3 regions of the Desulfosporosinus sp. FKA genome follow, and region 1 is predicted to be linked to each of the others. Evidence: riboswitches for the same ligand, from Rfam matches in the RefSeq annotation. Region 1 holds a riboswitch; each other region holds the start of a gene.
The links. Region 1 has a riboswitch for cyclic di-GMP ahead of B5771_RS23640 (GGDEF domain-containing protein). Riboswitches for the same ligand answer to the same signal wherever they lie in the genome.
Positions count from the first base shown of each region.

Region 2: another riboswitch for cyclic di-GMP. It lies ahead of B5771_RS25045 (methyl-accepting chemotaxis protein); the one in region 1 lies ahead of B5771_RS23640 (GGDEF domain-containing protein).
Region 3: another riboswitch for cyclic di-GMP. It lies ahead of B5771_RS01230 (ArsB/NhaD family transporter); the one in region 1 lies ahead of B5771_RS23640 (GGDEF domain-containing protein).

Region 1 is NZ_NAHZ01000034.1:516,727-521,018, reverse strand. It holds gene B5771_RS23650 (heterodisulfide reductase-related iron-sulfur binding cluster) at 1-711, opposite strand, end outside; gene B5771_RS23645 (hemerythrin domain-containing protein) at 1,590-2,141, shown strand; cyclic di-GMP riboswitch class I at 2,350-2,439, shown strand; gene B5771_RS23640 (GGDEF domain-containing protein) at 2,591-3,802, shown strand; gene B5771_RS23635 (hypothetical protein) at 4,097-4,292, shown strand, end outside.
Region 2 is NZ_NAHZ01000018.1:58,739-63,030, forward strand. It holds gene B5771_RS05745 (PocR ligand-binding domain-containing protein) at 1-1,745, shown strand, start outside; cyclic di-GMP riboswitch class II at 1,951-2,034, shown strand; gene B5771_RS25045 (methyl-accepting chemotaxis protein) at 2,160-2,966, shown strand; gene B5771_RS05755 (lactate permease LctP family transporter) at 3,089-4,292, opposite strand, start outside.
Region 3 is NZ_NAHZ01000010.1:32,495-36,786, reverse strand. It holds gene B5771_RS24495 (hypothetical protein) at 1-152, opposite strand, end outside; gene B5771_RS01235 (Rid family detoxifying hydrolase) at 346-726, opposite strand; gene B5771_RS01230 (ArsB/NhaD family transporter) at 843-2,117, opposite strand; cyclic di-GMP riboswitch class I at 2,356-2,462, opposite strand; gene B5771_RS01225 (manganese catalase family protein) at 2,660-3,463, shown strand; gene B5771_RS01220 (MarR family transcriptional regulator) at 3,665-4,120, shown strand; gene B5771_RS01215 (ABC transporter ATP-binding protein) at 4,149-4,292, shown strand, end outside.

The DNA.
Region 1 (4,292 bases):
ATTTAATGGACCCAATAGCACATGGAACAGCTTCGAATAAGGGAAGTAAGCGATGAACGTCATTGCTAAAAGTAGATGGAACCACCATAAAAATTTATGCAATGAAAGTAACTGTGCTTGATTAAGGGATGCTTTGAGGGGAATTGATATCCATTGTCCAATAAATCCCCATCCCGCCCATGGATCAGGTGTTGCCGCAATACGAGCTCCTTCAATTAGGAAGCCTGTAAGTAGTATTATAAATATTAAGGCTAGTGTGATTGCGTCATCCGTTTTATTATCTAGGCGATCAGGTCTTTGTATATAGCGGCGATATGCTGCTATTACGATACCGAGGATCGCAGCTATTCCAAAGAGATTCGCTGTCAGCTTTATAAACAGATAAAGCCATCCGTGGAATATTTGTAAGCCAAAATCAGCTTGCAAAGTGATCGTTGCTGTTGCAAAGGCTAAGAATACAAATCCCCAAAAAATACAAACGTGCATAATTCCTGGATAAGAATCTTTTAGGATTCGCTTATGCCCGAAACCATAGACAATAATATCTTTTAGGCCTTGCCATAGATATTTCCAGCGATTCTCAGGTTGACCTAATTTCCAAAGTGTTACTCGTTTGTAGACTCCGTAGGCGAAGATAATAAGTGCAATGATGAAGAACAAATAGAGCCAGTGCTCTCCTTCAATGTTCCAATACACTTGACGTGTGGCCATGCTCATGCTCATCTCTCCTCATTTGATCTGCGAAGCATCTGAAAAAGCGCTTCGCGGATCAAATTTATGTTTTAGAATCTTTATTTTTGTCATAGCTAAGGGTAAAACTTACTGTAGAATTCATGTTTCCTAAAGTAATTCGGTTGCAGCGTACGAGCATCTTTCAAGGACACTTGAATGGTTGTTTTTATAAGGGACGTGAGCTATTTCACTTTTCTTGGCCTGGGACATAAGACGGTTTGCGGCAAGGGTATACTTACCAATTGATGATTCAGGCATACTATTAAAATTCACAGGGGTAACGCCAATGACTATGCTTCTCTTTTATATTTAACCACTTCCTTTTCATAAATAAAAGTTATGATAAGAACTGTGCTTTGTATTTAACAACTATTAATTTCTCGTTAAATACAAGAAAAAGATTGCATGAAAGCCCAAGTTTAAAGGGCTTCTCTGTAATAGACTAAGTGTTCCAACAATTCAAACTAGTTTTATTGCTTTGATTATACCTCTAGGCATAACAAACCACAATGGCATTTGACGGTTTTGGAAAGATCTCTATAAACGAATATTCCGATTTGTGTATTAAAAAGTTTTATGATCTTCAAGCATTTTTATTTCGTAATTCATGGGTTTGAATTCTTAAGCTCATGCGTATAACAAGCAATGAATTTGTGAGTGTGTTTCTCTCGCTTGCTGCTCACATTTTTAGGATAAAATTTAGCAATAAAATAAGCGGTGATTAAAATCATAAAATAATTTGATTTGAATCACAGATCAATTGTGCCGAGTTATATAAAATTAAGTCATCCAAAGGAAAGATTTTCAAACGTCCCTCGTATGGTAAACAAGGGTTACACTATAAAGGAGTGGAAAAAATGCAGCCAACTAAAGAACTAAAAATTGAACATGAAGCCGTCATCAAGGTTTTGCAGATTCTTGATACGATTAGTCAGCGAATTACTGAAGGAAAAGATATAAGCATCAATGATCTAGAAACCTTACTTGAGGTTATGAAAGTATTTGTTGATCGCTGTCATCACGGTAAGGAAGAAAAAATTCTGTTCGAAGCTATGGAATCTGTGGGTATTCCAAAAGAGGGCGGACCTGTTGGCGTAATGCTCTATGAACATGACAATGGACGAAGATACATCGGTGGAATGCGGGAGGCCTTTGAAAAGTTTAAATATGGAGATAAAGAAGCACTTAATGAGTTTGCAGCGAATGCTTCTGGCTATACAACCCTTATGTATGCGCATATTGACAAAGAAAATAATATTCTTTATCCAATGGCAGAAACGTATCTATCTGAAACGGCGAAAATTAAACTAGTACAAGATTTTTCTATGATTCAAGCTCAGGAGACAGGCGATGGTATGTATGAAAAATACTTTAATCTTGTCGAACAATTAAAGGCCAATTATCTCTAAGGAAAAGTCCTGAGTTGGTAAAGGTTCACAAGTTATCAGCTACTTCTAATCTCTCGGTGTCTTATTATCAAGTAATCGATTGAGCAGTGCAAAAATAAATTTGAATTGCAAGCTATAATTCAAAAGGTTCTAAAAATTATTGTTGAAAAAGAGGCTAATTAGCCGTATATTATAAGAAATTAGTACTGTTTTCATAGGACTAATTTCCTAACAATATGGGCAAACCGTTTGAAAGAGCGGGACGCAAAGCCATAGGGTCTAAATTCCTTAGTTGGAACATGATAGCCTGGTTGCTTGATATGCATCTGTATGAGAGCAGCCTTGATAACCAAGTCTGCTCTTTTTCCTTAATCATTATGGATTTTAGGCTTAAACAATAAGAAAACTTATTAAGTCATAATAACTAATTATGATCTCCAAGGTTATTTTGGAAAGGAAGATTATTCATTGTGTACACATTATATTTATTTATTGTCTGCTTTTTGAGCATTTTAACCGCACATACCTTGCTTAACCGAACGAAAACAATCAAATATTCTGTAGTTGTTTTCGTTCTGATTACATTATTTACCTTTGCTACAGGAATTTTAGTTGAAAAAAATATTAAAAACCAAATAGCTGTTGAATACATATTAGCTTTTATTGGTTTTTTTTACATAGCTTATTTTGAGTTAATATTTAGTGAATCCACCTCGAAAAAAATATTTACCTTGCTTAGCATTTGGATATTCTATCGCATTACATTTTACTTTTTAAATACATTTGGAGAACTATTTTCCGTTATTTTTAATATTAAATATAATAAATACTTAATATATGTGTTTACTAATTGTATCCAGATTATATTATTACTAGTAACATGCTTTTCACTAAGTAAGTACTACAAAAAAATACTTAGCACAGTTTCTGACAGGATTCTAAATTTTATGTCTTTATATCTAGTTATTGCATTTCTGCTGTTAAAGACAACGTCATTTTTACAATTTCAAAATACAAGTTCTATATATGCTATATTATTGCTTTTAACATTTATCATTTGGGGATATGTACTTGTTTTTGCGGGGATATCTTCAGCTTCTCAAATAATATCATTAAAATATAGTATGGAGAAGCTAGAGTGGGTTTCAAATACTGACACTTTAACTGGATTATATAACCGAAGATGTATTATGAAAAAGCTTGAAGAAGAGTTAATAAGAAATAATGGACGAAAAAATAGTTTTTCAATCATTATTGGAGATATTGATTATTTTAAGAAGATAAATGACACCTTTGGACATGATTGTGGGGATTACGTACTAAAAGTTGTATCCAAAAGCCTACAGGATGCTGTGCGGGAACGAGATGTTGTATCTAGGTGGGGCGGGGAAGAATTTCTGATCTTACTTCCGGAAACAGCAAGCGAGGGCGCATGCAAACTCGCAGATCGAATGCGGAAAATTCTTGAGGAACAAATTATCGAGTATAACGGGTATAAAGTTAAAATTACAATGACATTTGGGGTAACAAGCGTTAATGATAATTATGGGAAGGTTGAAGATATAATAAAGAAAGCTGACTGTGCATTATATGAAGGGAAGAGACGAGGAAGAAACTGTATTGTTTTAGCACCATTGCCACCCTCGTCAAGTTCAAGAAGCCGTCATGATTTAAATGCGTAGTACATAATAAGTATGACACTGAGTGTTCTAGATTAGAATGCTGGGTGCTATTGTTATTTGTGGTTGAAATTGTGGTATAGCCAATGAATTATTTGTAGTTATATAGATAGAATATTAAGATATTGTCAAAATAATGGATATTATCCTGTTTCATTGTATAATGTTAGTAGTACTCAAGTCCTATTTGGATGGGACCTAAGTTATGAATAATTTAAGGCATTTGGTTTTAGAGGAGGAAGTTAATTTAATAACCTATTTGGCAATTTCTCTTTATAAAATAAAGGAGGGGTGGTAATGGGTCAATTAATTTACTATTCAACAATAACTGGCCTTTGTACTTTTAGTGTAGAAGCAATTATTCTAATTTCCAGCTTTGAAACGATTGATAGTATAATCCTGAATGGAGGAAAAAAGCGTTTTGTTGATTTTGTAAGAGTTATGATTCTTGTATTTGGTATTTCATTGGTTCTTTATTTAGGGAGAGATTCGA
Region 2 (4,292 bases), on a different contig from region 1:
GAATTTTCACAGATGCTTTATTTGACAGTGCGCCTGGTATGATTTATTTGTACGATGATAATAGCAAGTTAGTGAGATGGAATAAGAAACACGAGGAGCTAACTGGGTATTCTTATCGCGAATTAAATAACAGACATATAATGGATTGGTATCAGAACGATTTGGAAAGTCAAACCGCGGTCATAAAAGGTATAGAAATGGTAAACAAAGAGGGCTATGGAGATGCTGAGGCAAATTTGCAAAAAAAGGACGGCACTACAATACCCATGTACTTAACAGCTAGTTTGGTGAGCATTGATGACCGACAGTATTTTGCTGGAATAGGGATTGACATGACTGAGAGAAACCAATTATTAGAAAGACTAAAAAAATATGAGATTCTGGCTGAAAAGGCACACGATGCAATATGGTTCCTTGATATGGAAGGAAATATTCTTGAAGCCAATAACACTGCGATGAGAATATATGGTTATACACAAGAAGAATTTTCATCCTTAAATGTTTCTGATTTGAGACATTTTTACAACCCTTCAGCTATTATAGCTCAAATGGAAGCAGCTGATAAAGATGGTATTACTTTGGAAACTGTTCATTATCGCAAGGATGGCACGCCATTAGATGTCGAAGTAAGCACACAAGGAGCTTATTTAGGATCTGAACGGGTTCTTCTCAGTATTATAAGGGATATCTCTGATCGAAAGAAGCGAGACAATGAAAATCAGTATTTAAGTTATCATGATGTATTAACAGGTCTTTATAACAGACGATTCTACGAAGAGGAGATAAAGCGGCTAGATACAAAAAGAAACCTCCCAATTTCTATTATCATGGGAGATGTTAATGGTTTAAAGCTCGTAAACGATGCCTTTGGCCATGATAAAGGAGACGAGCTTTTACAGAAAGCTGTAATAGCCATTCAAAACGCTTGTCGAACTGGTGATATAATTGCTCGATGGGGGGGCGATGAATTTGTAATTCTTTTACCTAAGGCTAATAAAAACGAAGCAGAAAACATTGTCAATAGAATAAAAAAACATTGTCGGTCTTTGAGTGTTAACTCAATACAAGTCAGCATTTCATTTGGGTGGGAAACTAAGAAGAGTGCCGCAGAAGATATATTAAAGGTTCTGAAAAGTGCTGAGGATTCAATGTATAAAGTTAAAATTGTTGAAAACGAAGGTACGAGGAATAATCTGATTAACACTGTCATTAACACCTTACACGAAAAAAACCCAAGGGAAGAACAACATTCCAAAAGAGTTAGTGAATTATGCCAGTATATAGGGAGAGCGATGGGTCTATCTGAAATTGAAATAAGAAGACTGAGGGTTGCCGGTCTGCTTCATGATATAGGAAAAATTGCTATCGAAGAAGGCATACTTAACAAACCGGGGAAGCTAACTGAAGCTGAGTTGGAACAGATAAAGAGCCATCCCGCTATCGGCTATAGGATAATAAGTACATCATATGAAATGTTAGAGTTGGCAGATTATATATTGGCACATCATGAACGATGGGATGGGAACGGTTATCCTAAAGGGTTAAAAGGAGAATCAATACCGAGGATTTCAAGAGTTATTGCTCTGGCTGATAGTTATGATGCTATGATAAGTACTCGCCCCTACAGAGATGCCCTCACTAAGGAACAGGCTTTATATGAAATTCAAACAAATTCCGGAAAACAGTTTGATCCTGACATCGCCCAAGTTTTTTTGAAAAGTTTGCAAAAAGGTTTGAATTTCTAGAAAGTTATGGAATAGGTATTTCGAGACCATCATTATCAATTTTCATTACACGCTTCATCGAATGATAACGTGGAGCGCGTTTGCAATTGTGATCTTAGAAAGAGTTTGAACGCAACAAAAGTAATTTTTACATATGTGACCTTTTGCGACAAATTTCATGACATTTTTACGATATAATACACGTGGTTATACAGCAAGTTTCTTATAATGACAAGGAATTTATGAAGCATGCATCGTAATTGGGCGCTTGATACATGTGGAAAAAGTAGCGCAACCGGCCTAGTTTATAAATTATTTATAAACTAGGTTTTTTTGATTTTTGAATTATAAGTAACTTAGCGAAATTTAACAGTAGTGAGTTAGTGGGTTGTTGTATTTGTGTAAATTATCCAGAGAATATGGAGGTCGTTAACAATGAAACTTAATTCATATCTAGAAATTGCCAGCGAATTACAGGATCTCTATGATGCGGAAACAGCTATAACACTGTTAGATACAAAAAATGTGATTGCCGTTTATCCTGGGCCGCATTTAGATTTGAATCTAAAAGTAGGGGATCAAGTACCTAAAAATACTGTAACTGATGAAGCGCTCCATTCAGGTACTCATATTGTGAAACGTATCCCAAAAGAAGTTTTAGGCATACCGTATGTTGGCATAGCCCATCCAATACAAGAAAATGGAGATACCGTTGGTTGTATTACAGTAAGTATATCAACCGAGCATTATGATAAATTACTAGAGGCAGGTCGGGAAATTCTTACAGCTGCAGAGGAAATATCTGTAGTCTCAGAAAGCCTTACTGCCACTTCAGAAGATCTTGATGTAACAACTAAAGCTATGATTGATGAAATTGACAAAGTCACTCGAGAAGTTGAGCATACGAACAAGGTAACAGAAAAAATAAGCAAAATTTCAGTCCAAAGTAATATTCTTGGTATCAATTCATCGATCGAAGCGGCTCGTGCCGGAGAATATGGTAGAGGTTTTACTGTGGTTGCAAATGAGATAAGAAAGCTTGCCGAAACTACGAGAAATTCAACTTTCGAAATAGAATCTGATCTAAGTGGAGTTCAAACATCTGTTAATAATCTAGTTAAATCAGTTAAGCAACTAGGTAAAATGACTGAATCTCAAGCCAGTGCAGCTTCAGAACTTTCGAATGCCTTATTGCAAATTACACAAATGGCTGAAAAACTAGTAATGATGGGTAATGTCTAACCTTAACTACAGTCCTGTATTTATCCAGTTTTCAGACCCCCACTTCTTGTTCACTTGCTTTTTATCAAATTTAAAGAAGACTGTCCTATCAAAAAGAACAGTCTTCTTAGGCGAATTGAATGTTATTGAAGTGCAAGCGTTACGTGGGGTAACATACCGGGGAAAACGTAGGCCTGAAGTAAAATGATTATGCCGACAACAACCACAAATCCGAGAGAGTGTTTAAAGGTGAAACGGAACAAACTTGATTCTTTACCCACTTGATTGGTACCAGCTGCTGCAACGGCCAGAGATTGAGGCGAAATCATTTTACCCATAACACCTCCCGAACTGTTTGCGGAGACTGCCAGAACTGGGTTTAAGCCTAACTGCGAAGCAGTTGTCATTTGCAGTTTGCCAAACAAGGCGTTGGAAGATGTGTCCGAACCGGTTAAGAATACGCCCAACCATCCCAAGATAGGAGATAAGAACGGGAAGATTTTTCCGGTGGAAGCGAACAGTAAACCAAGTGTAAAGGACATTCCAGAGTAGTTTGCCAGATAAGCGATTCCTAATACGGAACCCATCATAATAATTGGATAGAGAAGTTGCTTGAATGTCGCTCCAAAAACCTTGATTGTCTTTGATGGCTTCAATCCGAGGATAAAGGAAGAAATGATAGCAGCTAAAAGAATAGCTGTTCCTGCGGCAGAGAAGAAATCCCATTCATAGTTCGCAGGATAAAGAGTAGGTTTGGGAACGATCGGTGCTGCTTTATAAATTAAGCCATCAAGACCAGGCCAATGTTTAATGTTGATAAACCATCTCAGGTCTTTAGCTACAAAATCTTTGAAAGCGGGTACTCCCCAAATACCAACAAAGATGGTTAAGATAATAAACGGTGTCCAAGCTTTTAAAATTTGAGCTCCAGTATATTTGACAGCGGTACCTGATTTAGTATCTTTTTCATGCGGGAAACGCCAAATAGTTTTTGGCTTCCAAACTTTGAGGAAAGCTGCTGTGCAAACAAGAGATACAAGAGAAGAGATGATGTCTGGAAGATAAGCTCCTAAATAATTAGAGGAGAAAAATTGTGTTATAGCAAATGAACCACCCGCTATAAGAACAGCTGGAAGCACTTCAACGGTTTTCTTCCATCCAGCCAACACAATGATAAGGTACATTGGAACTAAAATAGAAAGGAATGGTAATTGGCGTCCAACTGCTTGGGAAATAACATTGGCGCTTATTCCTGTAACTGAACCTGCGGCAATGATTGGGCTGCCAATGCCACCGAATGCAACAGGAGCAGTATCTGCGATTAAGCAGAGGCCGGCAGCATATAGA
Region 3 (4,292 bases), on a different contig from region 1:
TTGACATTCTCTTGTTTTGCGGATACTTCAGATTTAATGAGAGATGAGGCAGCGGGTTTGGGAGCAGTTCCCTGGAAGGGAATTTGTCCCGGCCGTTGTTGCTTGCTTGAAGTAAAGGTTTGTGTCTGAATAGGAGAGGGAAATGAAGCCATGGGCAAAACCCCCTTTAAAATCTGCGGATGTTTTTTTATAATACACTATATGAAATATATGGAAGAATGTTTAACATTTGGATGGCCGTTAAAGATTTAATTTAATGAATGGCAAAGAGCAAGGAGTCAGGACGTTTTGTCCGGATTCCTTGCTCTTCTTAGGTATAATATGTTTGATATAGGATTTAACAGGTTATTCGGCCAGAGCAATTGCTTCAATCTCCAAGATTGCGTCCTTGGGCAAGCGGGCAACTTGCACAGCGGATCGTGCGGGAGGATTCTCTGGGAAATAGGCAGCATAGGCAGCGTTCATAGCTGCAAAGTCATTCATATCTCTGAGGAAAACAACAGTTTTTACAACCTTATTCAGTGAAGAACCTGAGGATTCTAAGATAGCCTTAACATTATCTAAAGATTGTTTGGTTGCTCCTTCAATATCCGCCACTAATTCTCCTGTTTGAGGATTGATAGGGAGCTGGCCGGAAGTAAAAATAAGGTTGCCGGCTTTGATTCCTTGGGAATAAGGGCCAATAGCCGCAGGTGCATTTGGTGTATTAAGAGTTTGTTTGCTCATAATATTACCTCCTTTTAAAATGAATATTTGGCAAAGGGAAAACACTAACATTAAGTATACTTGATTTATAAGGAATTAACCAACCAAGAAATTGGTACCGGCTGATAGCAGAGATATTAATAATAGCGGAGAATCAGGTATCCGGCCGAAATGAAGATGCTGATCAACATCATGGGGAAACCAACTTTTAAGAATTGGATATAACGAATTTTAAGGCCATTCTTTTCAGCAATTCCAGCCACGATTAGATTAGCGGAAGCTCCCACTAAGGTTCCGTTTCCTCCGAGACAAGCACCTAAAGCTAAAGCCCACCACAAGGGCTGGGTTTGAGCTGGTGTGAGATGACTAAGCAGGGCTAATTTTTGGATTAAAGGGATCATGGTCGCCACGTAGGGTATATTATCAAGAAATGAAGAGAGGATCGCTGATATAAATAGGATTAAAAGGACTGTTAAGAGAGGCTGCCCTCCTGTCAAACTGATACTCCACTGTGCCAGACGATCAAGGACTCCGGTTTCGACAAGCCCTCCGACAAGTACAAATAATCCGGCAAAGAAAAAGAGCGTTGGCCATTCCACAGTTAAGAAGATATCTTCAGGTTCTTCACGGGTCCAGAGCATTAGGAGCATAGCTCCGCTTAAGGCAATGGTTGCGGTCTCTAAATGAAGAAGGGAATGAAAAGAAAAGGCTGAAATAACGAGAGCTAAAACGACTAAACATTTTTTGAGGAGGGCAAAGTCTTTAATCTCATTCCACTCGTTTTGCAGCATTAATTTGCTTTTTAAGGCTTCTTCGGTGATTAACTTTTGGCGATAAATAAAGTAAAAAAGGAACAAAATTACCACAATAATAATGAGTATCACCGGCGCAAGATTAAGGATAAAATCCATAAAACTGAGGCCCGTTTGCCCGGCTATCATAATGTTTGGCGGATCTCCGATCAGAGTAGCGGTACCGCCGATATTACTCATAAGAATTTGACAAAAGAGAAAGGGAATTGGATCAACCTCCAACTCATCAGCAATTGATAAGGTTATGGGTACTATCAACAAGACTGTTGTGACGTTATCTAAAAAAGCTGATAAGATACCGGTAAGGAGTGACAGGGAAATCAGGAGCAGGGCCGGATTTCCTTTTACTTTTTTGCTGACCCAGATAGCTAAAAAGGAAAATACTCCTGACCTGCGGGTAAGATCTACGATGAGCATCATACCAATTAATAATCCCAGAGTATTCCAATCAACGTGTTCAACTGCTTTTTCTTGAGTGACAATCCCCAAGATAATCATTAGTGCAGCTCCGGAAACGGCGATAACTGATCGCGGAAATTTCTCCATAATAATAAATAAATAGCTGAGTAGAAAAATACCTGTAGCAATCCAAATAAGCATTAACACACCTCCGGTAACTAATTTAAATATTTGCTTAAGATAGCGATTGTACATATTCGACTAAAGCTGAACGTCGATACTTCGATGACGAAAGTGTCTTGTGGACACTTTCGCCGAAAGCGCCTAGCCCATAACAAATGCGATCCCGCTGAAGGATGGAAAAAGGGGGAGTCTTCCGCTTAGATAAATATAAAAAGGGAGAGCAGTCCTAAGTACTGCTCTCCCCAGAGAAGTTTTATCTTGTAGTCTGGCCATCATAGCTTAATACTGACTAAACAGCAGCTTCAAGCCTTAGATCCATGACTTTAGCGTCCTTCACTTTCATGAAGTTTACCCCAACCGAAATAAAATTTATAAATATTAACGTAAAACTAGCTATTATTGAAATTATATCAAGAATTGGAAGCTGCCGTCAAGATAAATAATTGCAAATTATTATTTGCGTTCGGCATAACTTTCAGGATAAAACAGCTGGGACAAACCAATACTAATTCGGATAACTTAGATAAGCCATATTGTGTTAACGTAAGGAGGTTACTTGGGTGTTTAAACATGTCAAAGATATGGAATACACAGTTCACGTTGATCGGCCTGACCCTCGGTTCGCAGTACTGTTATTGGAACAGTTTGGGGGAGGCAATGGCGAACTTAAAGCAGCTATGCAGTATTTTTCTCAAAGCTTAGGCTGTAATGATCCGAAAATAAGGGATTTGCTGCAGGACATTGCTGCTGAAGAATTAAGCCATTTGGAGATGGTGGGAGAAGCTCTGGGGATGCTCATTGGACAAGTTGACAATATTCCCAAAGACTTTGCAGCGAATCATATGGCTTTGCTCGGGGGAGGCCCTCTGCTTGTAAATTCTGCCGGAGTTCCATGGATGTCAACCTATGTCAACTCCATGGGAGACCTGTATACAGACCTTTCATCAAATGCCGGAGCAGAATTGCGGGCAAAATTGATTTACGAGCGCCTTCTGCAGCAAACGGATGATGCCGGCGTTAAAGATATGATCCGATTCCTTTTAAGTCGCGAGGAGTCTCATAACTTCTCATTTATGAAAGCCATTGAGACACTGCAGGGATCAGGAGTGAATAAGGACTTCAGAGATTCGGATTTCTCGAAAAAATACATGAATATGTCCACTGGCCAAGGGGATAGCCGCGGGCCATGGAATCAAGGAAACGAGTTTTCTTATGAAGAAAATCCTAACGAGAAATATGGTGGACCGGCTCAATATGGAAAAGATCCTCAGCCAAACGGACAACGAGAAGTGGCACCTGGTTATATGGATCAGACCCGTAACAATCCTCAGTATGCCCAGCCACAACCGCCGAAACAACATTAATTATGCAAAAACAAAAACCAAAGGACGTTCCTGTCCTTTGGTTTTTAAGTAAAGAGATGGTGTTTTGGAAATTCTAAAAGTGAATATTTATGGTTGAACGGATTGACAAGAACCTGCAAATCAACTAATATATTTCGTGTACGAAATATACGTCAACGAAATATACGTTATCGAAATAAGTAAACAAAGGAAGTACGGATGATGGAAAATCCTAGTCAAAGTTATCAAATCGCTAAGCTGTTTCAAGAAATTATGATTCTTTTTAGACACAATAAAGGAAATGTCTTTGAAGAGAGCGGCATTACTATGCCTCAAATGATGGTTATGGGAATATTGGGTAAGGAAAAGACCCTTAAGATTACTGAATTAAGTGGGAAACTCAGCTTATCCAACAGTACCGTGTCAGGGATTATTGACCGTTTGGAAAACATGGGTCTTGTTGAAAGAAAGCGAAGTGAGGAAGATAGAAGGGTCGTGTATGTCAGTGTTTCACCAAAATTTGCCGAGATACATCAACGCTTACATCAACAAATCGTCAAAAATATCTCCGGCGCTTTAAGTACAGCAACATCGGAGGACCAAGAGAAAATTATCGAGGGGTTAGAACTCTTAAAGAAACTGCTTTATGATTACCAGCAATGTCCAATGGATAATTGATAGATTGTTAAGAGGTAGGGGGACGTTCATGATTAAATTGTATAAATCGTTAAGACATTTTTTACCCTATATTTGTGGCGTGATTTTGTTCCTTTTTGTACAAGTGCTTTCGGATTTATACTTACCAACGTTGATGGCGGACATAGTCGATCATGGGATTGTAAATAAAGAC